DNA from 3 places in the Bradyrhizobium sp. CCBAU 25360 genome. Region 1 is predicted to be linked to each of the others. Evidence: riboswitches for the same ligand, from Rfam matches in the RefSeq annotation. Region 1 holds a riboswitch; each other region holds the start of a gene.
The links. Region 1 has a riboswitch for cobalamin ahead of XH81_RS25920 (TonB-dependent receptor). Riboswitches for the same ligand answer to the same signal wherever they lie in the genome.
Positions count from the first base shown of each region.

Region 2: linked by a shared signal. The riboswitch ahead of XH81_RS13460 (TonB-dependent receptor) and the one ahead of XH81_RS25920 (TonB-dependent receptor) in region 1 are both predicted to bind cobalamin.
Region 3: linked by a shared signal. The riboswitch ahead of metE (5-methyltetrahydropteroyltriglutamate--homocysteine S-methyltransferase) and the one ahead of XH81_RS25920 (TonB-dependent receptor) in region 1 are both predicted to bind cobalamin.

Region 1 is NZ_LBJA01000042.1:392,092-402,464, forward strand. It holds gene XH81_RS25900 (energy-coupling factor ABC transporter permease) at 1-292, shown strand, start outside; gene cobF (precorrin-6A synthase (deacetylating)) at 339-1,088, shown strand; gene cobT (nicotinate-nucleotide--dimethylbenzimidazole phosphoribosyltransferase) at 1,099-2,151, shown strand; gene XH81_RS25915 (histidine phosphatase family protein) at 2,144-2,716, opposite strand; cobalamin riboswitch at 2,789-2,990, shown strand; gene XH81_RS25920 (TonB-dependent receptor) at 3,107-5,455, shown strand; gene XH81_RS25925 (PepSY domain-containing protein) at 5,468-6,889, shown strand; gene XH81_RS25930 (siderophore-interacting protein) at 6,939-7,607, opposite strand; gene XH81_RS25935 (O-methyltransferase) at 7,730-8,422, opposite strand; gene XH81_RS25940 (AraC family transcriptional regulator) at 8,529-9,377, opposite strand; gene XH81_RS25945 (hydantoinase/oxoprolinase family protein) at 9,961-10,373, shown strand, end outside.
Region 2 is NZ_LBJA01000036.1:109,988-120,360, forward strand. It holds gene XH81_RS13440 (adenylate/guanylate cyclase domain-containing protein) at 1-1,637, shown strand, start outside; gene XH81_RS13445 (hypothetical protein) at 1,762-1,938, shown strand; gene XH81_RS13450 (hypothetical protein) at 2,077-2,286, shown strand; gene XH81_RS13455 (hypothetical protein) at 2,400-2,663, shown strand; cobalamin riboswitch at 2,707-2,921, shown strand; gene XH81_RS13460 (TonB-dependent receptor) at 3,036-5,264, shown strand; gene XH81_RS13465 (hypothetical protein) at 5,328-5,909, shown strand; gene ilvD (dihydroxy-acid dehydratase) at 7,207-8,931, shown strand; gene XH81_RS13475 (tetratricopeptide repeat protein) at 8,918-9,748, shown strand; gene xth (exodeoxyribonuclease III) at 9,810-10,373, opposite strand, start outside.
Region 3 is NZ_LBJA01000001.1:820,479-830,851, reverse strand. It holds gene XH81_RS03680 (nodulate formation efficiency C protein) at 1-461, opposite strand, end outside; cobalamin riboswitch at 1,145-1,347, shown strand; gene metE (5-methyltetrahydropteroyltriglutamate--homocysteine S-methyltransferase) at 1,449-3,794, shown strand; gene XH81_RS03670 (hypothetical protein) at 4,305-4,466, opposite strand; gene XH81_RS03665 (hypothetical protein) at 5,841-6,095, shown strand; partial or broken gene XH81_RS03660 (IS3 family transposase) at 6,133-6,275, shown strand; gene XH81_RS03655 (hypothetical protein) at 8,648-8,833, shown strand; gene XH81_RS03650 (sulfotransferase family protein) at 9,638-10,373, shown strand, end outside.

The sequences.
Region 1 (10,373 bases):
CACACGGATCATTTCGCGCAACACCGCCTATGTTGATTTGAAGTATCGGCAGGCCCTGGCGCTTTCGACGACCTATCAGGCCGGTGTGATCGCCTGGGTGGCGTTCTGGGCGCTCTATGGCTCCGGTTTTGCCATGACCAATCTCGCCAACATCGCGACGTTCGCGGCGTCCTATGCGCTGGTCATCGTGATCGAGCCGCTCGCCGATCTCGCGGTGCTGGCACTGGCGAAGTCGCTGCGCGGCGTCACCGCGCCCGGCCTCGTCACCCCGCGCCTGCACAACGCGGCCTGAGAGACAAGCGAGCGGGCGGCCGCAAGGGCCGCCCGTCGCGTTCGCGATGTTCACGCTCTCCCTGATAGGCATCGGTTGCGGCGATCCCAACCAGCTCACGCGCGCGGCTGTTCGAGCGATCAACGCCGCTGATCTCGTCCTGATCCCGCGCAAGGGGACGGCGAAGTCCGATCTCGCCGATCTCAGGCGGACGATCTGCGCGGACGTGCTCACCAGCGACGAGACAATCATTGCCGAATTCGATCTTCCCGTGCGCGACGCTGGTGAAGCTGACTATCGCAAGGGCGTGGACGATTGGCACGATGCGGTTGCCGCGACCTGGTCGAAAGCGATCGCAAACCATCTCGAGGGTGAGGGCAAGGTTGCGCTGCTGATCTGGGGCGATCCCTCGCTCTATGACTCCTCGCTGCGTATTGCACGACGGCTCAATCCGTTGCCGACGATCGAAGTCGTGCCCGGTATCACCTCGATCCAGGCGCTGTGCGCGGCCCATGCGCTGCCGCTCAACGATATCGGCGAGCCCTTTCTGGTCACGACGGGGCGGCGCTTGCGCGAAGGCGGCTGGCCGCAAGGTGTCGACACCGTGGTGGTGATGCTCGACGGCGGCACGGCGTTCCAGTCGCTTGATCAAGCCGGGATTCAAATCTATTGGGGCGCCTATCTCGGCATGCCCGACCAGATCGTCATGTCAGGCGTGCTCGCCGAGGTCGGCCCGCGCATCGTGGCGTTGCGTGAGGAGGCGCGCGAACGGCACGGCTGGATCATGGATAGCTACGTTCTCAAGCGCAGGCCGTAAGCGAGGCAGCATGCTCCCCGAATGGGTCACCCGAAACTGCCCCGACGTCTCCGCCGTCCATCGCGAGGCGGCCATCGCGCGGCAGGCGCAACTGACAAAGCCGACCGGTGCACTCGGCCGGCTGGAGCAGCTCGCAATCGAGCTTGCGGGCCTGCAGGCGACCGAGCAGCCGCGTGCCGCGCGGGTGCCGATCATCATCTTCGCCGGCGACCACGGCATCGTCGCGCAGGGCGTCTCGGCCTATCCGCAAGCCGTGACCATCGCGATGATGGCGAATTTTGCCTCCGGCGGTGCCGCGATCTCGGTGCTGGCGCGTGAGCTTGGCTCGAGCCTGGAGGTGGTCGACGCCGGCACGCTGGCACAGGACGAGATGGCAGGAATTGTCACCGACAAGCCGCGCCACGGCACACGCGATTTCAGCGTCGAAGCCGCTCTCGCACCCGCCGAGCTGGCGTTTGCCTTCGAGGCCGGCCAGCGCGCCGTCGCACGTGCGGCTGCCCATCAGCCTGATCTCCTGATCTTCGGCGAGATGGGGATCGGCAACACCACGACGTCAGCGGCGATCGCGGCGAGCCTGCTCGGCATCAGCGCCGAGGAGATCGCGGGGAGCGGCACCGGCGTCGATGCGGCCGGCCGCGCACATAAGGCCCGTGTCATCGATGCTGCGATCGCGCGTCACGGCGTTGGCGGCGCTTCGCCGGAAAAAATCCTATGCGCCGTTGGCGGCCTGGAGATCGCGGCGATCTCAGGTGCGATCATCGCGGCCGCGCAGCGCCGCATCCCTGTATTGATCGATGGCTTCATCGTATCGGTGGCGGCGCTGGCGGCGGCACGTCTCAATCCGTCGTGCCAGCCGTTCCTGCTGCCGTCGCATCAATCGGCGGAGCAAGGGCATCGGCTGGTGCTGCGCGCGCTGAACGTGCAGCCGTTGATCAGCCTCGATCTCCGGCTCGGCGAGGGATCGGGCGCCGCCATCGCGCTGCCGCTGGTGCGCCTCGCCTGCAGCCTCCACAATGGCATGGCGACGTTTGCGCAGGCCAATGTGCCGGATCGTCCTAGCTGATCCGGTGATTGACGGAGACGACGCGCCAGCCGCTCAGGAGGCGATCGATCCGGGTCAGCGACAGCGGATCGACCACGAAGCGCAAGGCCGCCTGCGGCGTCAGGTCCAGCGCGATGCAGAGTGCGGCGCGGATGGTGCCGGAATGCACGACGAGCGTGGCCGATCCGGCTGCGATCCGCGACAGGCCCAGCCGGACACGCGCGACCTGATCCGCAAAGCTCTCGCCGCCCGGCGGTCGTCCGCCAGCTGGATCGTTCCAGAACTGCGCATAGGCCTCACCGCGGGTCGCCTCGAGTTCGTCATGGCGATGGCCGGTCCAGTCACCAAAATCCTGCTCGCGGAATTCACTGACGGGCTCCGGCTCGAGGCCCAGCGCGCGCGCCGTCTCGACCGTACGCCGCGACGGGCTGGCATAGCCGGCGGCATCCGGTGGCAGGTGCCGTCGCACAGCGTCCAGTTGCGCGCGATCGCTGAGATCGGCCGGCGCGTCGGACGCGTGGATCGTGCCTGTGACGCCCGCGACGGGCGCGTGCCGTATCAACCAGAGGAAGGTCTCGCCTTCCATGCTCATCTCCAAGGAAGTTGGTCGTTGTGGCCATAACGCCGCAACTGGCACATTGACTCTGTTGTGATGGTAATCCTAGATGCTCGCGACGGTTTCCCCGAGAGGGGATGAAAAGGGAATACGGTGCGGGGACATTGTCCCCAACGCCGTGGCTGCCCCCGCAACTGTGAGCGGATAATCCTTCGTCAGAAGCCACTGGGTCCTCGGTCCCGGGAAGGCGACGAAGTGGTGATGACCCGCGAGCCAGGAGACCTGCCGTCAGCCGTGGTCACACGCGAAGATGTCGGTCGGGGAGTACAGACATTCGGCTTCATCGGACGGCTGAAGGGCCAAAAGGTGAGACCTCGTTCGCTGTGACGTGCCACTGACGTCATACCGAGGCCCGAAACCGTGTCTTCCATCCGTATCGTACGACCGCGAAAATTCCTGCTCGCCTCCGCGGCACTCACATCCTTTGCCGCTCTCGATCCGCCCGCTGCGCTGGCGCAGCAGGCCCGAGAGCCCCTGCCGCCGGTCGAAGTGTCGCCGGCCCAATCCCGCAAGCAGGCCAAGCCTGCCGGCCGGGAGGCGCAGAGCACGCGCCGCGCAGCAGCGCGCAGGCCGGCGACCGCAGCAGCGATGCCGAAGCCTGCCGTGCCGACTGCGGCACCCCCGACGCCGCTCAACAGCAATGCCGTGGCCGAAAGCGCCTCGCGGCTCGGCCTGACGGTGCGCGAGACGCCCGCGACCGTCGAGGTGATCTCCGCGGAGACCATGCGCGAGCAGGGTTATCGCACCGTGTCCGACGTGGCGCAGGGGGCGGTCGGCGTCACCTCCGGCGATAATCCGGCCGAGCCTTCCGCCTTCTCGATGCGCGGTTTCACCAACAGCCAGATCAACACGCTCTACAACGGCATCAAGATCGGTCCGCAGAACATGACCTCGCGGATCATGGACACCGCCAATCTGGAAGCCGTGGAATTCCTGAAGGGCCCGGCATCGCTGATCTCGGGCGAGGGCGCCGCCGGCGGGGCGATCAATTTTGTGACCAAGCAGCCGCACACGGGAGCGATCCGGAACGAAGCTGATTTCTCCTGGGATTCGCTCAGCTCGTTCCGCGCGCATTACGGCTCGGGCGGCAGCACCAATGTGCAGGGCCTCGACTACCGCTTCGACATCAGCCGTTCGGCGCTCAACGGCTTTGCCGACGACACCAATACCAAGATGCTCGATGTGTCGGGCCAGCTCAACTATCGCATCTCGGACAGTCTCAAGATCTGGGGCGCGATCGAGTATCGCGAGGATCGCTCGAAAGCCTATTGGGGCGCGCCGCTGGTGCCGATCGCTTTCAGTGGATCGCACGCGACGACGGGGATCGTCTCCGGCAACTACTTCAACAGGACTGATCTTGGGGCTGTCACGATCGACGACCGCACCTTCAATACCAACTACAATGTCCTCGACAACCGCAATGTCGCGCAGGAGGTGTGGCTGCGCGGCGGTTTCGAGCTGAAGCTGGCGCCGGACCTGACGCTGAAGAGCCAGGCCTATGGTTACGGCGCCGAGCGCACCTGGTTCAACAACGAGGTCGAAGCGTTCGATTCCACCAACAACCAGGTGTATCGCGAGCGCTTCTATGTCGCGCACAGCCAGCGCCTCGTCGGCAACATCACCGATTTGATCTGGGACACGAATATCGCAGGCTTCGACAACCGGCTGGTCACGACGCTGTCGTCGAGCTATCTCGATTTCGTCAGGCCGGGCGCGGCAAACTTCCCGAACGATTATGTTTCGCTGGTCGATCCCAACCGCGGCTTCTACGGTTTGCTCACGACCAAGCAGCAGACCGCGCGTATCGACAACGAGGCGCTGTCGTTCGAGGACCGGCTGAAGCTGACGCGGACCTTCGCGCTGATCGGCGGCCTGCGCGTCGAGCACATCGGGCTCGATCGCAACTCGACGGATGCCGCCGGCCTGGTGAACGCCGGCTTCCCGTTCACGAAAGACTGGGCGCCGGTGACGGGCCGCATCGGCTATACGTGGGAGGTCGTGCCCGGCATGACTTTCTTCAGCCAGTACGCCACCGGCGCCGACGTCTCCGCGAACACCAGCTTCCTGTTGTCGCCGACCCAGCCGCTCGACCTGACGACCTCGCGTACCTACGAGACCGGCGTCAAGCACCTGTTCTGGGACAACAGGGCGGAGTGGTCTTTCTCGGCCTACGACATCGTGCGCAAGAACGTCTATGCCGCGGCCGGCGGCATGGCGCTCAACATCGCCGGGCGACAGGAGTCGAAGGGCGTCGAGCTCGCCGCTTCGGTCCGTCCGATCGATCCACTGCGTCTGTGGGGCAACATCGCCTATGTCGACGCCCGCTATGCCGACTACAATTTCGTCGGCGGCTCGTTCTCCGGCAATACGCCGCCGAACGTGCCGCGCATCGTGGCGAATGCGGGTGCATCCTGGCGCTTCTTCACGCCCTGGCCGGTGGAGCTCGGCATCACCGGCCGCCATGTCGGCGACCGCTACAACACCGATGCCAATGTCGTGACGATGAAGGCGTATACCGTCGCCGACGTCTACGCCTTCGTCGATATCCCCAAGACGGTATTCAACGCGGTCGACCAGGCCCGCCTGACCTTCCGCGTGCGCAACATCACTGACAAGCGCTATGCGATCTGGGGCGATCCATTCTATCCCGACCAGATCCTGCTGGGCGCGCCCAGGACCTATGAGCTCTCCGCCGCGTTCAAATGGTAGGGCGCTGAACGGATGATGAGCGCGATCGTCGTTACGCATCGCTGGCTCGGGATCGCGTTCTGCCTGCTGTTCGCGATGTGGTTTGCGACGGGGATCGTGATGCACTTCGTTCCGTTTCCGTCGCTGACGGAAGCGGAACGGTTTGCCGGCCTTGCGCCGGTGGATCGTGGAGCGGCGAGGATCCCGGTTGTGGAGGCGGTCGCTGCGAGCGGGGTCGCGGGCGCCGTGCGCGTCCGGCTGATCCAGCGGAGCGATGCAGCGGTCTACATCGTGTCGGGATCGTCGCGCGTGCGCGCGGTCCGCGCTTTCGACGGAGCGGATGCGTCGGTCGCAATTGCCGATGCTGCGCTTGCCAGCGCGCGGGAGCACGCGCGCAATCGCGGGCTCGATGCCGCGCGGGCCGCGGTCGTTGCGCGTTCGGACTACGATCCGTGGAGCGTGCCGAACGGCTTCGATCGCCACCGGCCGCTGTTTCGTGTGGCGCTCGGCGATGCTGCCGGGACGGAAGTCTATGTTTCCTCGTCCACCGGCGAGGTCGTCCTGGACACGAGGCGGGGCGAGCGGGGCTGGAATTGGGCCGGCAGTGTGCTGCACTGGATTTATCCGACGGTCCTGAGAAGCAACTGGTCGCTGTGGGATCGCGTCGTCTGGACGCTGTCATTGCTGGCCTTGATCGCGGCGATGCTTGGTGCGGTGCTCGGGATCGCGCGGGTGCAGCTGCGAGGGCGCCGGATGTCCTCGCCCTATCGTGGCTGGCACGCGTTGCACCACGTCATTGGCCTCACGGCAACAATGTTCGTGCTGACATGGAGCCTCAGCGGCTGGCTCTCCATGGATCACGGCCGGCTGTTCTCGCGCGGACAATTGACCGCGGCCGAATCCGGCGTGATGAACGCGTTGCCTGATTGGGCGGCTGCCTCATGGCTCGATCGGCAGCCGATATCGCCCTCGGCCCGGGAGATCGAATGGTTTGCCTTCAACGGCACTGTCTACCGGCGCGACCGGGTGGGCCTCGACCGTCAGGTCTTGATCAAGGCAGGGGACGCGCCCCGCGATGGACCAACGGAATTTCTGGACGTGCATGAGATCCAGAATCTGGTGGCGCGCCTCGCCGCCGGCTGCGGCGCGCCGTCCGTTCTTGCTGGCAACGACGACTACCCCGCGCAATCAGCTATTCCCGGTGCGCCCCTCTACCGCTTGCGCTGCGGCGACCTCTGGTTCGATATCGACGGTGCCGATGGCAGTGTGCTGCAAAGGCTGGATGCCTCGCGGCGAGCCTACCGCTGGTTCTACAGCGCGCTCCACACGCTCGATTTTCCGGTCCTGCTGGCGCATCCACGTCTGCGCGATACCCTTATCGTTGGACTGTGTGCGTTGGGACTGGCGTTCTCCGTCACCGGGATCGCGATTGGCTGGCGGCGTCTGCGGTCCTGACGGAGACCGCGTGTCTTGACCAACGGCCGGCGGTTCTATCGGCTCCTCTCTAGTCCAGGCCGGTCTTGCCCGTTGCCCAATAGGCTTTTGCCCTGATCCGCGATGATGCGACGCCGGCGGCCTTCAAGGCGCGGCCGACGCGCTGGATCGAGGATGCCTTGCCGGTCAGGACGAACTGTGCGCCGTTTGCGGCAAGGCGGAGCAACTCGGATTCGGCGGTTGCAAGATGGGTGTCATCGGCACTGCGTGCCATTAGCCTGGCGTGGCCGAGGCCGATGGAGTCCAGCACAAGTCTCGACTCCGCGATATCAGCGGCTTCGGACAGATGGAGCGCGCCGCCAGCCTGCAGGCTGTCGCGCAACGCCGCCGCAAGGCCGAACGAGGTTTCATCGCCGAACAGAACGATGGGCGCTTGGAGGTCGGCAAGGTCGAGCGAGCGGCGTGGACCAAAGAACTGGCAACTGTCACCTTCGCGCAAACTGCTAGCCCAGCGGCTGCCGGGGCCTTCGCCATGTGCAAAGGCCAGCAGCCGCGTTCTGCCGTTGCCGGCGTCCCACCACATCGGCGTATAGGTGCGCGCGCTCAGGCCCGAGCCCATCGCGACCTGGATCTTGTCGCCGGCCGCCCAGGCGACGTTTCTGAGCGCTTCGCCTTCGAGCTCGACGAGCCGGAAGTGCGGCGAGAGCGTCTTGATGCCGGCAACGCGCGCAGGGCGCATCAGCCATCGCAGCAACATCCGCGTGACCCGTCCCTGCGGTGCCCGCGATGGCTCGGACGTTTGTGGCTCGTGAGCGGGCTCGTTCAAGTTTGGCTCCATCGCAGGGTTCACCGCCATGCCGATCATCTGGTCTTGATCGTGAATTCGTTGCCGCGTCCCGGCTCGAACGGCAGCGACAGTGAGAGGTAACCGTTCTCGGGATCGCGCACGTAGTCGATATAGCCCGAGGCTTCCTCGAGCGCGTTCTCGCCGACGATGAGCGCGCCGCGCTTCAAGTGCGGCTCCAGCAGCCTGAGAATGGGAAGATAGAGAGTGAAAGCGCCATCGAGCATCACCATGTCGATCTCGTCGCCAAGGCCGGAGCTGAGCGTTTCGCGCGCATCGCCGTGCCTGAACTCGACGAGGTCGGCGAGCCCCGCGGCGGCAAGATTCGCCCGCGCCCGCTCGATCTTGCCGGGTTCGAGATCGGTCCCGATCAGGCGGCCGCCACCGATGTCGCGCAAGCCCGCCGCCATGTAGATCGCGGAAATCCCCATCGAGGAGCCGAACTCGACGATGCGCTGTGCCTTGGAGGCGCGGACGCACATGTAGAGGAAGCGTCCGAACCGCGGAGAGACGCTCAGGAAATTGTCCGCAAGTCCGCGATAGACTTCGTTCAGATCGCGGCTCTCGGCCGCGATGGCCTTGCTGATGATCTCATCCCGGCTCTTCGCTTCGTTCGCGAAGGTTTGCATCAGTTGGCCGTCGGCGATCTCCGCTTCCTGATGAAGACGATGGAGGACGTCGGCGACGACGCCCTTGCTGAGTGAATCCATGTCGGTCGGCTCCTTGCGATGCGCCCGCCGGGCGCTTCGGAGCCTGGATACGAAATGGTCCCTCAGACCGCATTCCGCGAACGGGACAATCGATTGCGAATTCCGGTCAGTGTGCGCCGATGCGTCGTTCGGCCAGATATCGCGCCGGTGGCTTGCCCAGTGCCTTGCGGAACATGGTGACGAAGGCGCTGGCCCCCTCATAGCCGAGATCGAGCGCCACGGCCTGGACCGATGCGCCCTGGTCGAGGCGCTGAAGCGCGATCAGGATGTGGAGCTGCTGGCGCCAGCGGCCGAAGCTCATGCCGGTCTCGCGTTGCAGGATGCGGGTGAGGGTGCGCGGGGCGACGGCCATGCGCCGGCTCCAATCCTCGATCGTCGCGCGATCGGAAGGATCGGTCATCATCGCGCTGGCGATCCGGCGCAGCCTGGCATCGGCCGGCATGGGGAATCGCAGCTCTTCGGCGGGGGCCAGCGACAGCTGGTCGAGTAGCACCGCGGCGATCCTGCCGTCGGCGCCGTCGGGATCGTACATGACCGGCATGTGGGTGGCGTGCACCAGCAAATGCTCGAGCAAGGGCGAGATCGTCAGCGTGCAACATTGCCGCGGGAGTGCCGGCACCGCATCCGGTTCGACGAACAGGCAATGCATCTCGACGTCGCCAGCGACGCTGACGCTGTGCGGAACATGGCCGGGAATCCACACCGCACAGCGCGGCGGGACGATCCAGACGCCGTGTCCGGCCTCCAGCCTGACGATGCCACGCACGGACAGGACGAGCTCGTCCTTGCGATGCTCGTGCATGGCCAGCTCCATGCCCTTGGTGACCATGTGGCCCCCGAACGCGGCGACGGTGCGCGGCACGGTTTCAGGATCGAAATCCCCGAGATCATCGGGGTTCATATGGTCGTCGTTGAGCCGGAAGAAGGGCATGCAGGCGATGGTCGATCCGAACATGACTGGCGGGTTCAGGCAATATCTGGCCCGCGATCGCGACTTTCAACGCAGGATGTCCGAATCTCGATGGTTTCTAACGAGCTGGTCCCAACGGATGGCTGCGCTGTCGCCCATCGATTGGACCGGACGATATCCTCGCTTACTGACCGTACAATAAAGAAAGGCTGAGCCGCCTGCCGTGCATAGCTCATGGGCATCCGAACCTCGCGCAGCGCCCCTCGATCGCCTGCAAATTAGACAGGTGATTTTGGATGTTCGGATTGCAGTGCAACGGACGTGACGGTTTGCGCCGAAAAATCCGTGGTGCGATGCACTCTGCTGGTGTCCAGCAGTCGACATCTGCATGCTCTCCGCGCGGGCACTGCTGCACCAAAACGTGCAACCGAACTTGCAGCTCGCGGCGCCGGCCCGGCGGTTTGCGACAAACCTGGCTCTATCCCCACCTGACCGCTCTGTCGCACACTCGCGGACAATGGCAAGACAAGGGATGCATGATGAGCGCTCTCGGTTGGGCATTGGATGTCGCGATGGACGGTAACAGCCCGGCGTCCGGTTCGGACCTCATCCGTCGCTGCCCCCGCACATGAGCTCCTCCGAAAATCACTGGGAGGTCGGCACCGATATCGGCGGCACCTTCACCGATATCATCGCGATCCGGCGCGATTCATCGGAGGCGCGGATTGCAAAGGTGCCGTCGCGCCCCGACGCTCCGGTTCAGGCGATGCTGGAGGCGATCGAGGCGGTGGGCCTGCGCAGAAGCGAGGTCAGGCGCTTCGTCCACGGCACCACGCGCGTGACCAACGCCATCGTCGAGGGCCGACTGCCGAAGGTGGCGCTGGTCGCGACCGAGGGATTTGCCGATGTGCTCGAGATCGCGCGTTATCGCCGCCGCGATCTCTACCGTCTCGACATTCCGCCGAAATCGCCGCCGCTCGTGCCGCCTGAGCGCTGCTTCGGGCTCGCCGAGCGCCTCGATCACGAGGGACGGGTGCTGAA
Region 2 (10,373 bases), on a different contig from region 1:
CGAGCCAGGTCGGCGTCCTGCTCGACGAGCTGACCAACCGCTACATCCCGGCCTATGGCGATCTCGCGCGCGTCAACATCCGCTCGCTGGAGCGATCGGTGGCGCTGCGGCGGATGATCATGACGAAGATGCAGGCGTCCTCGGACGAGGAGGCCTATGCGGCGCGCCTTCGCGAGTTCGAGGACGCCGACCGCAAGATCGAGGAGGAGGCCGAGCGCGCGCGCAAGCTGATCAACGCGATCATAGACGACCCTCGCACGCCGTCCGACAACGCCGCGCTGGCACGGATCGAGACCCGCATCGAGACCGCCGTCGGCGAGCTGCGCCGCGATCAGAAGGAGAGCCACGCGAAACTCCTCAACCAGATCGACGCACAGCAGATGGCGGAAGCGCGCATCACGCTCGAGCATATCGACGCGCTGCGCGACCAGTTCAACCAGAAGATCGATGCGATCCGGGCCGACATGCTCAAGCAGGTCTTCGCCAGCACGTCGCAGGTGATCGGCCATCAGCACCAAGCGATCATCGTCTCTGGCATCGTGACGTTGCTCGCGGCGATCGTCGGCTTTGCCTTTGCGCTCCTGGTGTCCAGCGGCATCACGCGCCCGGTGCGGCTGCTGCTCGCCGGCACCCGCGAGGTCGAGGCCGGCCGCTTCGACAAGACCATCACCGTCTCCACGCAGGACGAGATCGGCGAGCTCGCCGCGGCTTTCAACCGCATGACCGAGCAGCTCAGGCACAACGAGCGCATCCGCGAGACCTTTGGCCGCTACATCGATCCCAAGGTGGTGCAGGGGCTGATCGACCGGCCCGAGGTCGCGATCGACGGCGAGCGCCGGGTCATGACCATCATGTTCTGCGACATGAGCGGCTTCACCTCGATGAGCGAGGGCATGACCCCGCGCGGCCTCGTCAGGGTGATGAACCACTATTTCACGGTGATGTCCGGACCGATCAGGGGTAATCGCGGCATCATCGACAAATATATCGGCGACGCCATCATGTCCTATTGGGGCCCGCCCTTCATCGAGGAGGACGAGCAGGCGCTCCTGGCCGGCATCGCCGCAACCGAGATGGTCGACCAGGTGCCCGCGCTGCAGAAGCAGCTGCCCGACCTGCTCGGCATCCGCGCCATGCCGGCGCCGTGTGACCTGCGGATCGGCATCGCCACCGGCGAGGTCCTGACCGGCAGCATCGGCTCCGAGCTGATGATGAGCTTCACCGTGATGGGCGACGCCGTGAACCTGGCCTCGCGGCTGGAGGCCGTCAACAAGGTCTACGGAACCCGCATCCTGATCTCGCAGGCAACTGCCGACGCGATCGGAGCGCGGCTCGAATTGCGCGAGATCGATCGTCTGGCGGTCGCGGGCCAGAGCGCGCCGCAGCCGATCTTCGAGGTGATGGCGCGGGCGGGCGCACTCACCGGCGCGCAGGACAGCCTGCGCACGCATTATGCCGAAGCGCTCGCCGCCTATCGGGCCCGCCGCTTCGACGAGGCCCGCGCCGCCTTCAACGCCGCGCTCGAAGCCGTCCCCGGCGACGGCCCCTCGCGCACGATGCTCGGCCGCATCGCGCAGTTCGAGGCCAAGCCGCCGGAAGAGGGGTGGGACGGCGCCTGGCGGCTGGAGCAGAAATAGCCGTTTTTGTTGCGCCAGCTCGCCCTGTCCGGAAAAAACGTTTCTACTCGATAACGATGTTCGCCGTGACCTATTTCCCGGGCTTAGGTTGGATGTCCTTGAGGCGTTTGACGGGGACACGCCGATGACGGAACTTCAGGACAGGCTGGAACGGTTCGAGACGCTCACCGCCGAATGCGAGCTGATCGCCAAGCTCGCCACCGACAGCACCAAGCGCGAGTTCTATCTGAAACTCTCGGAGCAATACCGTCAGCTGGCGGTGGACATGCGGCAGGCGATCGCGACCAAGGCTGCTGCCTGACGCCGGCTGCAATCCGTTCTTAAGGTTTGGCGCGCATCCTTGACCTCGCGAGCGATCGCTCGTGGTGGAAAGGCCGGGGTTCGCTGCAATGCAGCGCACCTCGCGAGTGTCATTTGCCATGCTTGACAGGGCAATCACATGCGCCTCGTTGCCGTGATCATATTCGCGCTCATGACGGCGGCCTGCGACCAGGAGCAGGACATCACCGGCTCGACGCCGACCTGCCCGATGCGGAACTACAGCTACAATCCCCGCGACATGAACCAGTGCGTCAATGCCTGCAAATCGTGCGATCGCGGCACCACGGTCACCTGCACGACCTCCTGCACCCTCAAGGGCGCGCGCTGAGCGCACCGCCTTCTGCCTTGTAGGGATGCAACCCGTGGAATGGGCGGTGCCTGGGCACCGGAACGATCCACATGGGTCAATCATTGAAGCAAGTGGGCAGGACGCGGAGTCCGATGGAAATGGGTATGCTCGATCCCGGCCGGTTTCTGGTGTCGTGCTCGCATTGCGATGCCTGGCCGATGGCAGCCAACGTGAAGCGGTCGAGTTGGACGGCGTCTCCACACGAGGTGCGCTTTGTCTGCACGCGCTGCCGGCGCGAGGAGACCGCGATCGTCTCGGCCTCCGGCGAATTGACCCCGATCAAGCGCGTCGATGTTCCGCCGCGCGACGTCGCTGCCGCCTGGGCCCAGGCGCAACGGGTGCGAGGGCGGACCTGAGCGGCCGGCACCCAACGGTCGATTGACTCCCGGGGCGAACGGCTCGTAAATGATCGGCGACGGTTCTCCTCATGGAGATCAAAAGGGAATGTGGTGCGGGATTGTCCCAACGCAGGGATTTGTCTCAACGCCACGGCTGCCCCCGCAACTGTAAGCGGTGAATCTTTCGTCTCATGCCACTGGGAATCTCGGTCCTGGGAAGGCGACGCAAGGTCACGACCCGCGAGCCAGGAGACCTGCCGTCAGCCGTGGTCACACGCGAAGATGTCGGTCGGGGAGTACAGACATTGGCTTCACCGGAGCAATCCATCGCTCTGCCGTGAAACCTCGTTCGCTGTGACGTGCCACTGACGTCATACCGAGGTTACCATTGTGTCCCGTCTTGTCCCTGCTGCCAGGCGCCTCAGCGTCGGCCTGCTCGCATCCGTTTCCTTCCCTTCGCTCGATCTGTCCTCCGCCTTCGCCCAGCAGGCGCTTGCCGAGCAATTGCCGCCGATCGAGGTGACCAGGTCCGACGATCAGAACCGAACGCGCGCCAGGGCGATCGGCGATGGCGAGGCGGGGGTGAGGACGAATGTCGCGCCGGCAGGCAATGGCGCCGGCTCATCCGGCTCCGGCGGTGAGGCTGCCGCCGGCAGCGGCGGCATCGTCGGGGCCGCGACGACCGTCATCACGGCAGCCGATATCGCGCATTCGCCATCGCAGACGCTCGCCGAGATCATTGCGACGCAAACGCCGGGGGCCCAGATCACGACGTTCTATGGCGGCCAGATCGGCGCCAAGACCAGCGTGGACCTGCGTGGCTTCGGCGCCTTTGCCACTGCCAACACGCTGGTGCTGGTCAACGGCCGGCGGCTGAACGACGTCGACATGGCGCAGGTGGACCTCTCCACCATCCCGCTCAATTCCATCGAGCGCATCGAGGTGACGCGCGGCAATTCCGGCGCGGTGCTCTACGGCGACAACGCGGTCGGCGGTGTGATCAACATCGTCACCAGGAACGGCGTCGGCGGACCGCCCGTGACCGCGCGCATCGAGGCCGGCTTCGGCTCGTTCAACACCAGACTCGGCAACGTTTCGACCTCGCTCAATTCCGGTCCGTGGTCGACCTCGTTCTATGGCAACACGGTCAGGACCGATGGCTATCGCGACAACAATCGTTATTCGCAGCAGAACGGCGTCGGCAATCTCAACTACACCACGCCAGGCCTGACGGCCTTTCTCACCGTCACCGGCGACAATCAGGAGTTGCGACTGCCGGGCGGCCGCACCGTCGATCCCTCGATCGGCCTCAATGAGGTCGCGACCAACCGAAGGGGGACCAGCACGCCGTTCAACTATGCCAACCAGCAGGGTATTGGCGCGACCGCCGGGTTCACCAAGACCCTGGTCAACGGCGTCGATCTCATCGTCGACGGCGGCGTGCGCGACAAGAAGCAGCAGAGTGCGTTCTTTTCCAGCCCGACGCCGGTTCCGGCTTTCTTCTCGTCGACCTATGTCGGTTCCCATCTGACGACATGGTCGATCACGCCGCGGCTCAGCGTGAAGAGCCTGCTGCTCGGCATGCCGTCGCAGCTTCTGACCGGCATCGACTATTACGATGCGAGCTTTGAGCAGAACCGCGGCGCCGGGCAGGGGCTCGCCCCCTGGCACAATTACGACCTCAGGCAGCAGACGGTTGCGGGTTATTTCCAGCACACATTGGGAATCGCCCCCACGACAGACATCTCCTACGGCGCGCGGTTGCAGAACGTCAGTCTTGCGGCACGCGACAATTTCGACCCGGCAGCTCCGTTCAACGCCGACATCGGCGCGTTGCCGCTGACGAGCAACGAGACCCAATATGCGCTGCATCTCGGCGCCGAGCATCGCCTGAACGACCAGGTCTCGCTGTTCGGCCGCGTAGCGCGCGCGTTCCGCACGCCTGATGTCGACGAGCGCCTGTCCTCAGGGCCTTCGTTCGATCCCTTGACCTTCGCTGCGATCCCGCAAACGTTCCAGCTCAAGACCCAGACCTCGCAGGACATCGAGGGCGGTGTTCGCATCAAGGGCGGCGGGTTGCAGCTGCAGAGCAGTCTCTATCTGATGGATCTCACCAACGAGGTCCATTTCAATCCGGTCCTGTTCTACAACACAAATCTTGATCCGACCCGCCGCTACGGCTCTGAGACCAGTCTGTCCTATCGCGTCAACGACGCCCTGCTGCTGCGCTCCGGCGTGGCCTATACAAGTGCGGTCTTCCGCGAAGGTATCTGGGCCGGCAACGACGTGCCGCTGGTCTCGCGCTACACGGCGAGTGCGGGTGTCACCTGGAACATCTGGCAGAATTACGTGGTGCTCGATGCCACCGCGCGCTTCTGGAGCGAGCGTCGCATGGACAACGACCAGGCGGGCACCCAGAAGCCGATCCCCGCCAACGGCACGATCGATCTCAAGCTCAGCGGCCAGGTTGAGCGCTACTTCTGGTCCCTCAGCGTCAACAATGTGCTGAACGCGCTCTACTACGACTACGCCATCGCGAGCACCTTCACGGACGGCCGCTTCAGCGCCTATCCGCTGCCCGGCCGCACCTATCTGCTCAAGGCCGGCGCAACGTTCTGATTTTCGCCAGGGCCGTCACACGCCCTCAAACGGACTAGAATTCGAAGAGAAGGAGATTCAACCATGGCTCTCGGCATCCTGCCGTCTGGTGACGATCGCTCCCGGCTTCACCCGGTCGCGCCGCGCCTTGCGCCGATGTTCTGCTTTGCGCTGCTGACGGCGTCATGCGCGCTCGCAAGCTTTGCGTTCGCGTGCGCCACGCCGTTCGCGGCCTTCGCCGTCATTGCCGCGGCGATGCTGCCGCAGCGTCCGGCGCTGCTCGTCGTCACCGGCGCCTGGCTCGTCAACCAGATCATCGGTTTCGGCGTGCTGCATTATCCCGTTGATGCCAGCACGATTGCCTGGGGCTTCGTCATCGGCGCGGCTGCGCTTCTGGCGACCGCGGCAGCTTCGGCGGTGCTCGGCCTGCTGCCGCAGGGCCGCACGCCGTTGGCGCTGCCGATCACGCTCATCGCCGCCTACGGGATTTACGAGATCGCGCTGCTCGCCGCGACGCCGTTCCTCGGCGGCGAGGGCGCCTTCACCGCCGCCATCGTGACGCGCATCGCTCTGACCTGCGCCGTCTGGCTCGCCGGCCTCGTCGCGATCTGCGAGATCGTCCGTCTGGTCGACCCGGCCGGACGCAAGCGTGCGATGTCGGCCTGAGCGGCCGCTCGTGGCCGTAGCCTGTGTCGCCCTCTGTCAATCCGCGTCGCTGAAAATATTCCACTTTACCGAAATTCGGTTTCGGCGTATGTGTGGTCCATCCCGGCTCACCAAGAGGGGCGATCATGTGTCGTCACGCATCGCGAGCCGGGCTTGCGGTGGACGCGGCAGCGTCGGCACGAGAGGCGCGGGCAGGGCGGGGTGTCCCTGTGAGCCCGAGGCTTCGTGCGACGAGCGGCGCTGTCAGGCTTCGTCTCGTCTGTAAGTTTCCGGCTTCGTCGACAGGGCCAGGAAAAACTGCGGCGAAATGGCGGGCCGCGCGTACGGCAAAACCGTGTGGTCCTGGCCGTCGTTGCTACGGTCAAGCTTCCGCGGAGGTGCGAGCGAGCCCAACCGGGCAGACTGCATCATCCAATTCGCGGGGCGAGGGAGGCCAGAAGGAATGGTCGGCTCCCGGGAGATCACGGCATAAGCCGTCCAGCCACTGCGCAGCGAAGGCGGAGTGATTGGCCACACCTGTACGCTGCTGTGCGGTTCTTTCTGCGTGTGCATTTCGCGCAGCGGACCGCGGGTGCGAGCCAGCACCCGGCCTTCCCTGCGCCCTCTTGGATTGGAGGGTGGAGAGTTGAATCAAAGCTCGGGCGAAATCCGCCGCGAGGACGCGAAGACGTGTCTACGATTTAAATGCAGGTTGGAGGAGTGCCGCCACCTCATACTCCGTCATTGCCGAGCAGGAGAGAGCCTACGTCAAACTCTCGTCTCGTGCCTCGGACGCAGCGCAGCGCCCCGGCGATGCGAAAGCATCGTCCGGTGCGCTGCAGAGCCGGGGCCCATGTCTCCGCGAGCGCTATCTGTGGTTTCTGGGTCCCGGCTCTGCGCCGCAACGCTCGCGCGTTGCGACTTGTCCGGGATACGGGAGGGAGTAGCCAACGAGCGGAAGGGCACACCGACTCACTTGCGCACGCCTGGTCGCCGAGGAGGAGTTGGGCGCAGTGTGCGTGCCACAAAATCTGAAGTTGTGGATCGTCATCTTCCTGAGGGTATTGCAGTAATCCAACCCGTGTCTTCCCGGTAACGATTGTGCTGTCTCCGCAACACTCATCCCGGATTTAACCCTCATCACCGGCGGTTCGCATCGCCGCCGCTTTTTGGCCACACCCGAACATGAATAAAATCACTCTAATGTTTTACGGGCAGCGGCGGTCTTCGAAGGGCCACGAGAAAATCCCAAGGTCGATTCAAATCTTGGCTCTGATTTTTCGGGTCTGAAAGGGTTGACCGAGGAAACTGGTTTGCGATGAACGCGAAGACCGACATCAAGCAGAGGCTGCCGAGCCGTCACGTGACGGAAGGCCCTGCGCGCGCGCCGCATCGGTCCTATTTCTACGCCATGGGTCTGACCACCCAGCAGATCCACCAGCCTTTCGTCGGCGTTGCCTCCTGCTGGAATGAAGCCGCTCCCTGCAACATCGCGTTGATGCGCCAGGCGCAGGCGGTGAAGAAGGGCGTGGCGTCGGCCGGCGGCACCCCGCGTGAGTTCTGCACCATCACCGTCACCGACGGCATCGCCATGGGGCATGACGGCATGCGCTCCTCGCTGCCGTCGCGCGAATGCATCGCCGACTCCGTCGAGCTGACCGTCCGCGGCCATGCCTATGACGCCCTGGTCGGGCTCGCCGGCTGCGACAAGTCGCTGCCGGGCATGATGATGGCCATGGTCCGCCTCAACGTGCCCTCGATCTTCATCTATGGCGGCTCGATCCTGCCCGGCACTTTCCGCGGGCAGCAGGTCACCGTGCAGGACATGTTCGAGGCCGTCGGCAAGCATTCGGTCGGCGCCATGTCGGACGAAGACCTCGACGAGATCGAACGCGTGGCGTGCCCCTCGGCGGGCGCCTGCGGCGCGCAGTTCACCGCCAACACCATGGCGACCGTGTCCGAGGCGATCGGCCTCGCACTGCCTTACTCGGCCGGTGCCCCGGCCCCCTATGAAATCCGCGACGCCTTCTGCATGACCGCGGGCGAGCAGGTGATGGACCTGATCGCCCAAAACATCCGGCCGCGCGACATCGTCACCCGCAAGGCGCTGGAGAATGCCGCCGCCGTGGTCGCCGCCTCTGGCGGCTCGACCAATGCTGCGCTGCACCTACCGGCGATCGCGCATGAGTGTGGCATCAAGTTCGACCTGTTCGACGTTGCCGAAATCTTCAAAAAGACACCATATGTCGCGGATTTGAAGCCGGGTGGCCGTTATGTCGCCAAAGACATGTTTGAAGTAGGTGGCATACCGCTTCTGATGAAGACGCTGCTCGACAACGGCTTCCTGCACGGTGATTGCCTTACCGTCACGGGCCGTACGATCGCCGAAAACCTCAAGAGCGTGAAGTGGAATCCGCACCAGGACGTGGTGCACCCGGCAGACAAGCCCATCACCGTGACAGGCGGTGTGGTCGGTCTGAAGGGCAATCTGGCGCCAGAAGGTGCGATCGTGAAAGTCGCGGGAATGTCCAACCTCAGGTTTACCGGTCCGGCCAGGTGCTTCGACCGCGAGGAGGATGCTTTCGAGGCGGTCCAGAAGCGCACCTACCGCGAAGGCGAAGTCATCGTGATCCGCTACGAGGGGCCCAAGGGCGGCCCCGGCATGCGGGAAATGCTCCAGACCACCGCGGCGCTGACCGGCCAGGGCATGGGCGGCAAGATCGCGCTCATCACCGACGGCCGCTTCTCGGGCGCCACCCGCGGCTTCTGCATCGGCCATGTCGGGCCGGAAGCTGCCATTGGCGGCCCGATCGGGCTGCTCGAGGACGGCGACATCATCGAGATCGACGCGGTCGCCGGTACCCTTAACGTAAAATTGAGCGACGCCGAGCTCGCCCAGCGCAAGACCAAATGGACCGCTCGCGCGACTAACCACACGTCGGGTGCGCTCTGGAAATATGCTCAACAGGTTGGACCAGCGGTCGGGGGGGCAGTGACCCATCCGGGCGGCGCGCACGAGAAACAGTGCTATGCGGACATCTAGGCGTGCCATAGTTGCGTTTGTGTTGGGGGTCGGTGCGCTGGCCGCGCCGGCGCTTGCCTTCGACGGGGCTCCGGTCAACCCGAAGGACGCGACCATCCCGGTCGTGACCACCTTGCCGGGGAGCGCGGCGACCGCACGCGGCAAGGTCGCGCCGGCGGCCGTGCCTCAGGCGACCTCGCTTAGTGCGCTGCAATATGCCGCCGAGGGTGGTCACCCCATCGCGCAGTGGAAGCTCGGCCGCATGTACGCCAATGGCGACGGTGTCGCCCAGGACGATCTGCGTGCCTTCGAATATTTCAGCCGGATCGCCAATGCGCATGCCGAGGACAGCCCGTCGGCACCGCAGGCGCAGATCGTGGCCAACGCCTTCGTCGCGCTCGGCCGCTACTATCTGAGCGGCATCCCGAACTCGAAGGTCAAGTCGGACCCGGAGCGGGCGCGGGAGATGTTCTCCTATGCTGCCTCCTATTTCGGCAATGCCGACGCGCAATACGATCTCGCCCGGCTCTACCTGAAGACGCCGGACGCCTCGCGCGAGGATTTCCGCTACGGCGCGCGCTGGCTCGGCCTCGCCGCGCAGAAGGGCCAGCACGAGGCGCAGGCGCTGCTCGGCCAGATGCTGTTCAACGGCGACCGTCTGCCGCGACAGGCCGCGCGCGGCCTGATGTGGCTGACGCTGGCGCGCGACAGCGCCGGTGCCGACGAGACCTGGATCAAGGAAAGCTACAGCCGCGCCTTCGCCAAGGCCTCCGACGACGACCGCGCCATGTGCCTGCAAATGCTGGAACAGTGGGTGCAGGGCGGCCGCCGCGAGTAGGGCGGCAACTCGGTGCCGGTAGGGTGGGCAAAGCGCAGCGCGCCCACCAACTCTGCGGACGTTAGGCTGCCTCCAGATCCAGATCCGCCCACACCGGCACGTGGTCCGAGGGCTTCTCCCAGCCGCGCACATAGCTGTCGATCCCGACATTGGCCAGCCGGTCGCTGGCCTGTGGCGACAGCAGCAGATGGTCGATCCGCAGGCCCTGGTTCTTCTGCCAGGCCCCGGCCTGGTAGTCCCAGAAGGTGTAAAGCCCGGGTTCATCCGTGACGGCCCGCAAGGCATCGGTGAGGCCGAGGCCGAGCAGGGACTGAAAGCTCTCCCGCGTCTCGGGCTTGAACAGGGCGTCCTCGGTCCAGGCGGCCGGATTGTGCACGTCGCGGGCGTGCGGGATGACGTTGAAATCGCCGGCGAGGATCAGCGGCTCCTCGGTCTTGAGGCGCTCTTTCGAATAGTCAAGAAGCCGGGACATCCATTTGAGCTTGTAGGGATATTTCTCCGTCCCGACCGGATTGCCATTGGGCAGATAAAGGCAGGCGATGCGCAGCACCCCGCGCTTGAGCGTGACCACACCCTCGATGAATCGGGCATGGGCGTCCTCGTCGTCGCCGGCGAGCCCCGACTT
Region 3 (10,373 bases), on a different contig from region 1:
ACAGGTTCAATGATAGTGCATCGGCCCTGCCGCAGAAGATCGCCGAGCCGGCCTTGCGGCGTAGTCACAAAGTTGAAGTTACTTGGATCATGCAGAAAGCTAAAGTTTGCGTCCCTTTCACCATCTGCGACTTCTTTGGCGATCAACGAGAGCGCTAGGGCACGCCAGCCCAATTCCATCGGCTTCGCATAGGTTGACGCAAGCTCAATCGTACCGTCGAGCGCGACTTTCCAGGTGATAGCGTACTGTTCGTCTGATTTGTTGTCTCGGTGCCTGGTCCACGAAACGAAAACATAGTCGTTTTCGCCAAGTTCAACGACCCCCCACATCTGAGGGACGAACTGTGCCACCTTCGAGACATTGGAGATGATTTGTTCTATCGTCTCACCATCTTGCGCTCGCCACGTTGACTTGAGTCTTTCGACAAGTGGGTTGTCGCTGGCGCCAATGGTGTTGCTCATGGCAGCCGGCCAGGCTAGGCACATTAGAAGTCCGCCCAGGGCAAGCCATAGCGCGGGTCTTCCCGACATTCTCTTCATAACCCTCGGCCTATCGCGTTTCATCCGTACATCTTTCAAAGCTGGCAACCTTGAAGCTGCTATGAGCGGGCGCAAGAAGTTTACGGAGAGGCGACGGGGCACCCGTGGCTATCCCGCGCGGGCAGCCGCTCCCCTCTATGTCACGCGCCGCTAACTTCCCTAGCCCGCGACAGCTTCAATTGGCTGAGCTGGACATACCGAGCAAGAGAGACTGGGTATGTCGAGCGGCTTGCATTCTTTGTGCCAGGGAGAGGGCGGAGAGTTGCACGGGTTTTATGTCCCTCTTGTCGACTTTCCAACCTGCGCACGCTTCGATGTTTCCATTCAGTGTATCGGCCGCAGTTTGTGGATCCTTTCAAGTGCGTTTGCCGTCATTGAACCGTCTGGTACGCGATCGTTGGCGTCGGCGTGCGGCCTACATGATGGCTGGCGACACGAAGCCGACTTAATCGATGAACTTTGAAGTCTGGTTAGCACGCAAGTCAACCTGCTCGTCCCGTATGTTGCTAGATTGCGCTGCTCATAGAAAGGCACGGTTATTCGCCTAGATGTCGCAGATTAGCTTGGCACATGATCTGAGAGGTTGACGGAAGAGTCCTCCTGTCGATAATCCAAGTCGTCGAGGTTCTCCGAATCCCACTTGATCCGGAGCTAAGAGGGAAGCCGGTGCAAATGCCGGCGCTGCCCCCGCAACTGTGAGCGGCGAGCTACTGTCCAACGATGTCACTGAAGCCAGCACGGCTTCGGGAAGGCCGGACAGCAGCGATGACCAGCAAGCCAGGAGACCTGCCCCGACGATGTATTGGTCCACGGGCGGGGTGTCTCGGTGGTGCGCCAAGCAGCCGTCGCATGCGCGACTTCCTCTGCCTGCGTCCGCCATGGCCTTTGTCCCCAACAGGGGTTAACACTATGTCTCTTCTCTCTCTTCCGGTTGCTACGCTCGGGACGCCACGCATCGGTCCAAGGCGTGAGCTCAAACTCGCTCTCGAAAGCTACTGGGCGGGAAAGATCAGCGAACAGCAATTGCTCGAGGACGCATCCGGGCTGCGCGCAGCTAACTGGGCTCGTCAGAAATCTCTCGGCGTCACGATCATTCCGTCGAATGACTTCTCGCTGTATGATCAGGTGCTCGATACAAGTGTCATGGTTGGTGCTATCCCGGAGATCTACGCCTCGAAAGGAGACTACGTTTCCCTCAAGACGTACTTCGCCATGGCTCGCGGATCACAATGCGACGACCAGGATACGAGTTGCGGTCTCCGCCAGCGGGGGTCTGGCGCACCCGCGCAGGAAATGACTAAGTGGTTTGATACCAACTACCACTACATGGTTCCCGAGTTTTACAAGGGACAGGCGTTCAGACTTTGCTCTCGCAAACCCATCGAAGAGTATGAGGAAGCAAAGGCTCTCGGCTTTCAGACCCGCCCTGTCCTGATCGGGCCCGTCACATTCCTAAAACTCGGCAAGAGTGCCGATGGCGCGTTCCAGCCCCTATCCCTACTAGATGATTTGATACCGATCTATATTGAGGTTCTGCATGAATTGGCCGAACGAGGGGCAAGTTGGGTTCAGTTTGACGAGCCCTGCCTGGTCCTTGATCTGGACGAAGCGGTACGAAAATCACTGCTACATGCTTATAAGCGGTTCGCAAAAGAGGGACCGGCTATCAAGATCATGGTTGCCAGCTATTTCGGCGACCTAGGCGACAATTTGGATACCGCCTTGAGCCTCCCAGTCTCGGGTCTGCACGTTGACCTGGTTCGAGCGCCAGAGTTGTTGGATCAGATCATTGCTGTCGGTCGAAGAGATCTCGTAACGTCGCTCGGTGTCATCGACGGCCGGAATGTGTGGCGATCGAATCTGTCGTCGCTCCGTCGGCGGTTGGAGCCCGCGATTGCGAAGCTCGGCAAGCACCGTGTACAGCTCGCTCCATCCTGCTCGCTGCTTCATGTGCCGGTCGATGTTGAACTCGAGACCGGGCTCACGTCCGACGTCAAGAGCTGGCTTGCTTTCTCTGTTCAGAAGATGCGTGAGCTTGCGATCCTGGCGCGAGCACTCGCTGGCGACCAAAATGTCGGGCTCGCTCTTGCCGATTCGGAATGCGCTGCGACTGCCCGGCGGACTTCGCCGAAGATCCATGATGCCAATGTCGCTGCCCGGATGAGCGCAATCGACCAGACGATGCGCCGGCGCGCAAGTCCGTTTGCACGTCGTTCCGAGATCCAAAGGGCACGCTTTGGACTACCAGCTTTTCCCACCACGACGATCGGATCGTTTCCTCAGACCACAGAAGTCAGAAATGCTCGGGCGGCGCATGCGCGAGGCGCGCTGAGCGACGAGCAATACGATAGGTTCATCAAGGAGGAGATAGCCCGCGCCGTACGTTGGCAGGAGGACATCGGTCTTGACGTCCTCGTGCACGGCGAATTTGAGCGCAATGACATGGTGCAGTACTTTGGCGAGCAACTCGCCGGCTTCCTATTTACCAGGAAGGGATGGGTACAGTCTTATGGTTCGCGCTGCGTCCGGCCCCCGATCCTGTTTGGCGATGTAGTGCGGTCGAAGCCGATCACTGTGGACTGGTGGCGTTACGCGCAATCACTAACTAGCAAGCCAATGAAGGCGATGTTGACCGGACCGGTGACGATCCTGAACTGGTCGTTTGTTCGCGATGATATTCCTAGGAGCGAGGTCTGCCGTCAGCTTGCGCTTGCGATCCGCGACGAAGTGCGCGACCTCGAGAATGCCGGTGCGGGCATGATACAGATCGACGAAGCTGCACTTCGCGAAGGATTGCCCTTGCGCCGATCGGAGTGGAAGGCCTATCTCGATTGGGCCGGAGAGTGCTTCCGCATCTGCTCATCAGGCGTTACCGATCAGACGCAAATCCATACACATATGTGCTACTCCGAGTTCAACGACATCATCGGTGCGATCGCTGCAATGGATGCGGATGTCATTTCGATCGAGACGTCGCGATCGAAAATGGAACTACTGGGCGCATTCAGGAAGTACGAATACCCAAATCAAATCGGACCTGGCGTGTACGACATCCACTCTCCACGCGTTCCCGAGGTGAGCGAAATGAAGGAGCTGATGGTGCTGGCTCGGACGCGTTTGCAAGAATCACAGCTCTGGGTCAATCCGGACTGCGGCTTAAAAACGCGCAAATGGGAGGAGGTGCGGCCTGCGATTACCAACATGGTCGCTGCCGCCCGCGAACTGCGCGCTGCATCGTCTCCGCAAAATCATTGATCCGGCGCTCGGTCTGTTCTCGACCAAGCTACTCGCTTGTGGTCAATACCGCCCTCCTTAATCTCGCGGCAAGACTTGGGGCCAACAAAAAGTGCTTGGCCCCAGTTGATGGTTGGAACGGATGTGCATCCGGAGAAACGACGCTGACGGCTCGCGGTACTTGGCCGAAAGATAATAGCCGACGGTTCACCAAGGCGAGAACATTGGCCGAGAATATGGACTCATATCGATACGTTTATCGTAGCTCCTTATGCCGTGCTAAGCGATCGTTTGGTCTGAGAGACGAAATCTACACCGTGGTGTCTCTCATAAGAAGAGTGGGAACGGTTGCGACAACAATGAGAGGGGTGATGCCGGACGTAACCGCAAGGGGCTTCTCATCGGTCCGCTCGGACATGTTTCCCCGTCAGGCGCTCTCATTCGATGAACCCCACATAGTGTCCGACGAGAGGACGCCGAAGCCAGTTCCTGCTTCAACTCACACCAATCTATTGTGCAGGATCGCCGCCGCTATCCGAGCCAGATACGCCAATGCGTTGGCTGCACGGCGACGTGCTCTCCGGTATTCGCGTTGATCCATCCGCCGAACGCCCGGCGGCAGGGAAAGACCACCCGGTGAATTGAATTCCCCTCGATCACGGCAATCTCCAGATCCTGATCGAAGGGCGGCATGATTTCGAGCCGCTCCCAGATCAAATCGCCATTTGATCCTGAACAAAGTTCATCGCTGCGAGCTGACAAATTCAGACAACCTTGTGAACATTACGAACATCGCTTGGCGTTCGCGCGAGCAGGCTCTGCGCGATTCGACCGGACGGCGCGCGGTCTTGATGGCGTGAGCCGCGGCAGAGGGCAGTCGGTGGCATCGTTGGTCCGGAACACTGTCCGCTCGCGAATATTTGGATTTTCGCCGGCAAACAAGGCCTGAGCTTCCGCCGAATGGATCTGGGGCAGCTCAAGGCCTCGGCTGTCGCTATTTGTAACTGTTCTGCACGAACTAAACTGGTCTGCAGCTCCAGCAATCTGGCTTGTGGCGGGGTAAATGGCCCGGTTTTCTATCATGTCACGTCCCTTGTTGGTGAGATACTCCGTGTTCTGCGGCGTCATCCCGTGGAGTGCGGGCGACTTCAGCCGCGCTCTCGCGCGCGTAGCACGTGCTCCAGCGAGAGCGCGAAGACGCTGGATTCGGTTGACACCAATAGGAGGGACGTAGCGTTGCTCGGAGCCCATAATCGGGCCTGTCCGCAGGTCGATAAAGTAGACGTCATCGCAAGCGGCGCAACTTATCATGTGTAGGTCATCAACCCGCGGCTCGGCTGCGCCCGAAAGGAGTCCTAAAAAGTGATGGCTGGTGCTTGGACATGAGAGCATCATGGGCTCAAGTCGTTCTTTCTGCCATGCGTCTGACCTTACTAGAAGATCACCTCTATCAGGACACAGCCGTCGTAGCATTGATGCGGGTCAAAAGCCTCGTTCGTCCGGGAGTGGTTGACCTCGAGCGGCCGCACGTGCCGCAAATCCCCGCGTGGCAGTGCACATGTCCGAACTCGGGCATGCGCGAATCCATCGCACTCTCTGCAGCACGCCAGCGTGTTGATTTGAGGCGCAACTCACGCTCCATGGGCTACGGCAGCATTGTTCCTCATTGCTCCGTGCACACGGATGGTCAAACGATTGTTCGCCTTCATCGTCGGTAGCCTTGTCGGGGCTGATCCCACCTTTAGGTCTCGGCACTGGAGTCCTGGACCTGGGCTCATCGAAACGTGGGCTGCGACAATCCTTATGATCGGCTTACCGTGGGGGCGGCTAGTGGACCGTCGGATGGAAGACGGGTTCCTGGCCTGATTGCCGCACGATCGCCTGCGCGCATAGTCCCTCGCCGGCGTATATAAGAAATCTGCGCGCAAGCGGCTCGTGCCGTGCCGTTACATCTGATCGATCTTTGGATGGGCGGACAGACCTCTTGGGGGGCTACTTGAGGCAGATCAAATACTCGCGATGCGAATGGCAGAATAGTCGATAAGCGAACCACGGGAAGCGAGGGGCATGCCTTCATTTAATGTTCGGTTTATTAAGACCGTTTGTGACGATACCGGCGGCGAGCATCGTGCGTGCCAGGCAGCATTCAAGGTCGATGCCGTCTCCCTGAGTGCTGCTGCTCAGCAGGCGGAGACTGAATTTTGCAAGCAAAAGAGTGTCCGCGATTGGACAATATTCGCCGATGTATTGGAGCTTCGAACCCCACCTGCCTTAGCTAATCCGTCCACATCAGCCTTTCGAGCATCCCGCAAGGACGCCTGAGTAAGCAAGGGTTTCGCACTTCCTGAGTTTTCCACGGAAGCGCGACATCTTAAGCACCGACCAAGGCTATTCACGGCCGCGACGTTCACCGGCGTGCTCGCCAGTCATGGCATCGCCATTAGCATGGACGGCTTGCTTGCCCGCGATAACGTATTCGGCGAGCGTGCCTATGAGACTGTGCCTACGCTCGCGTCTTGATCGGACTCGGCTATGAAACCTGAACGCACGGCCGATACGGGTAAGCGTGACTTTAGATTCGTACGACGAGTGGTCGAGATTGAAGGAAGTTGTGGTGGGTACGGCCACCAATCATGCGGCTCATGATCGCGAACTCTCTTGCGACTTATTCCTTTATAACAATCTTGAGCTTCGCTCGGACTGGTATTATCCGCGTTCTCTCGTCGGCGGCAGCAGGTGCCTGAGCTCGCGCACCGGTCCGCCACGGGATCGAGGACCGCTATGTCGACGAACTGAATGAGCACGTCGAAGCAATTGTGGACACGTTGCGGGAGCTTAACGTGATCGTGCATCGACCGATGAGCCTTCTGTTGGTGCGGTCTCGAGCGATGACCGACTATTTGCCAGAAGCAATGCGCAAGTGATAGTCGCGCCCGAACCATTCAAAACTAATTCCCCAGCTTGCGACGATGACGACCTGCTGTTGTCCGGCCTCTACATAGATATCAACGTCCTTTCGGTCCCTCCTGACGTTCGTTTTAGTCAAAGACGCCGGCCCCGAACTGGCCAGGATCCTTGAACACAATCGCTTTCCGGTCATCCCGGCTCGGCAGCGCCATAGGTGGATCTTTGCCGGGGGGATTGCTTTACTGTCGATGCGGTCCGCGAAGACGGGTCCAAGGATTACTTCGACTAGTACCGGAGGCGGCGGCTCGTAAAGCCATTGCTTTGGGAGCCTGATAGCTGGCGAAGGTGTGCTCGTTAGAACTTGTCAAAGTTATGCTGCATCAACTAGTTGCCAGAACCAAAAACTGTAGCGTAAGCGCCGCAGAGCCGCAGAGCCGCAAAGTAGCTAAGTAAAATTAGATGTACTCTCGCACGTTTCAGGTCGACGCTCGTCGAGTGCGCCTCTCAGCGGAAAGTTGGGACGTGAACACGCTCAGATCTTGCACCATCGTGCCCGTGATGGTCTTGACGTATCAGGATGGAGCTTTCGAATGTCATTTGATCGTCCAGTGACTTTAAGGGAGACTGTTGCTTCAATGTCACCAGACCGATGAACGGCCGATCTACGCTCGCGCGACAAGAGATACCACATGTTCGATATCTATTTGAACCGAAGACACGATCTTTTGGTCGTCCCGACAGGCTTTGGGATCCCGCCGGGATTGGACGGCAATTGGAAGAGAAAGAGGCGGGCGGTTCGTTCCGTGAGCGACGTCATTCGTCAAGATGTACAACAGCGTGGTTACCACCGACGTCGTTTGATCTCGTACTGGTCCAAGGCGGTTGAGATCTCCTCACACTCCTAGTCGACGCCGCTATCTTATGCTGAACCGTTCTTCGGAAGCTTCGGGCAGGATGTGGCCGATGCGTCGAAAAAGTTGCTTAAAGCGACCAGACCAGGGGGGCATCGCGTATTGGGCTTAGCGAGCAAGCTTTTCTTTTGAAAGCGGGGCGCGCCTCTGGAGCTTACCTCAAAATAGGTGTTATGAGGCTTTTTCTTGGGTCAATGGCGTGCGCGTGAGTTTTCACGTCTATACTGAAGATACCTACCGGCTAGCCGCACGGGCCGGTCGAGTATCGAAGTCGTTAAGCAGCATTGGCTACTTGTATAGCAGCGGCCCGGAGTGGCCGGCTCATATGAAGCGCATCGCAGGCCACGCGCCCCAACTCGGCATTTTCGGCCAAAGCTGATGCGGGAGGCCGGATGCGGGATCCTCGCCGAGGAGGGAAGGGAATATCTTGAGAGGCTCGAACACTTAGATCAGTGAACTATGCAGGCGTAGGTTGAGCGAGAGATCGCGCAACAGCCGAAAGCTGAGCAACTGCGCCTTTGACTTCGCAGCTGGGAAGGAACGCGGGCAGAAAGCGCCCCACGGCAGGCGATTGAGCCCACGTAAACCGCTACCGGGGCGACCGCCAGCCGCTCAACCCCTTGCTGATCGTGATGTACTCAACTAGATCTCGAAGTCACATCTTGAAACAGTGGCGTTGCAATTGGTATTAGGAAGTCGTTCAACGCGGCTAGGGATATTGTGATTCAAACCTGAGGGATGAGGCTTCTGGCCTCCTCATGCACATCAGCGTGGTCGAGACGGTCGGCTAAACTGATCTCGCGTTGGCTTACTCATTCTAGCGCGTGTCGGTTGCTTCGCCGCAAATAGAAGGGCGTCGATGGGAACGTTCTCTGAGGGCGAGGCGAGGTGTATATGAGGTTTGCAGTTCCACAGCTGTACTAGCCCAGACGTCTCGCGTTTGGAACGCATGACCAAGTTATACCTGACGCCACTCTTATATATCGTCTGCTTTTTGCGGTCGTCGTGCCGTGAAAACTATGCTACAAGCCGCTCCTCTCAAAAGGAGCATTCATCGTGAAGAAAGCAACCAAGAAACGCGTTACGCGGCGCGAATGGACGAGGGCAGATATCAAGGAGCTCAAAGTCCATTCGAAGGCCCGAACCCCGGTCATAAAAATAGCAAAGATGACCAAACGCAGCGTCGGTGCGCTCCGCCAGAAGGCCTTGCATCTTGGAATCGGACTCGGACATCAGCGGTAGTTTTGAGCAGCGCTGGTACTGGCGCGATAGGGCGGCTCGCTGGGCCGCCCTCAGTACCCATAGAAATTTTGTCGGAAATTTAGCTTTACGGATCCGCGCTGAGAGAGTGTTTGGATGGTGTTTCACTGTCGCGGTGGGAGCTCCAGCATCTCTCATTATTGACGGACTATCTTAGACGTGGTCTCAACGGGTGTGACCGATCGGCAGTGAAGACATTGCCTTGCTGATGGCGCCGTCATGGATCTCTCACATGAAGGGCGATCCAGTCTGTTGACCGACCAACGGCGGCGCTCACTGGAGGTAGCGTCTGGATCGCTCCCGCGCTGAGAAGAGTTCTGCTGTGATGTCCGCGATATGGCCTGCTTCTTTGCAGCGCTCCGCTCATATGCCGAAATTGTTTGTGTCTGCCGAGCCTCAGCAAGGTGCATGTCGCAGTTACCTCTTCAATGCCCCGGCGCACCCATCTTCTATACGTAGCAACCTTCCATGTGCCGCGCGCGGTCTTGGCAAACGTCCGTATAGTTCTTTTCAACCTTGCCATATTCGCGGTCAATCTTCGTGCACTTGAGCTGTTGCTTGATTTCGTTTTATCGATCGAGCAATCGGGGAAGCGATTTCAGTTATCGTTCTGTGATCCCGCCTGATCGGACTGAATGGGTCTCAAGCCATGAGTGGCAGACAAAATTCTTGTCCTTTCGACTCCTTGTACGCAAGCGGTTGCCCTCATGTGATCCGGCGGCCGGCTTTGTTTCGCCCAATCGAGCTAGCGTTGACAGATGGCGCTTGCCAAGCACGAGTGTCTGAATGATGAGCGGACTTGTTGGTCGTTCACCTGAGGTGTGTTTTCTCCTTGGTCTTCCACGATCCGGGACCACACTCCTTGCACATTTGCTGCAGCTCCATCCAGACATTGCGGCTCCGCCTGAACCCTGGTTAATGCTGGCGCTTGAAGCAATTGGCAAGGTGGATCGGCGTCATCCGGCCGGCAGCTCTCTAATTGAGGCCGCCACCTCCGAATTCTTGGGACGGATAGATCGCACGATCGTCAGCCGCGCTTTTGCAGATGCAGCATACGATCAATATCTGGCAAAAGCGGGCAAGCGCATCATCATAGATAAGACACCACGCTATTGGACGACACTTGAATTTGTTGAATCCGTCTATCCGGAAGCGCTACACATCCTTCTGATGCGCAATCCTTACGCGATCGCCGCTTCACTGAAATCGACGTGGGGCATCCCACTGCGGGCAGAAAGCGCGCAGCCGGTCAGCGTATCCAGTCTCGCTGACCTCATGCTTCGACTGCCCGATGGCATAATATCTTCGCTGGCCGATTTGGTTTTGGGTCTTCCTAGGCTCGCCGCGCAACGTATTCGCCCGCAGACTCATTTGGTGCAATACGAACTGCTCGTGGCGCACCCGGACGAGGAAATCCAGCGTCTACTGACAGCGCTCGGCTGTGATCCAGGAGGCGTGGCATCGGTGAGCATGGGACGAGCAGATTATCTTCAGTCCAGCAGCTTTGGAGACCGAAAAATCC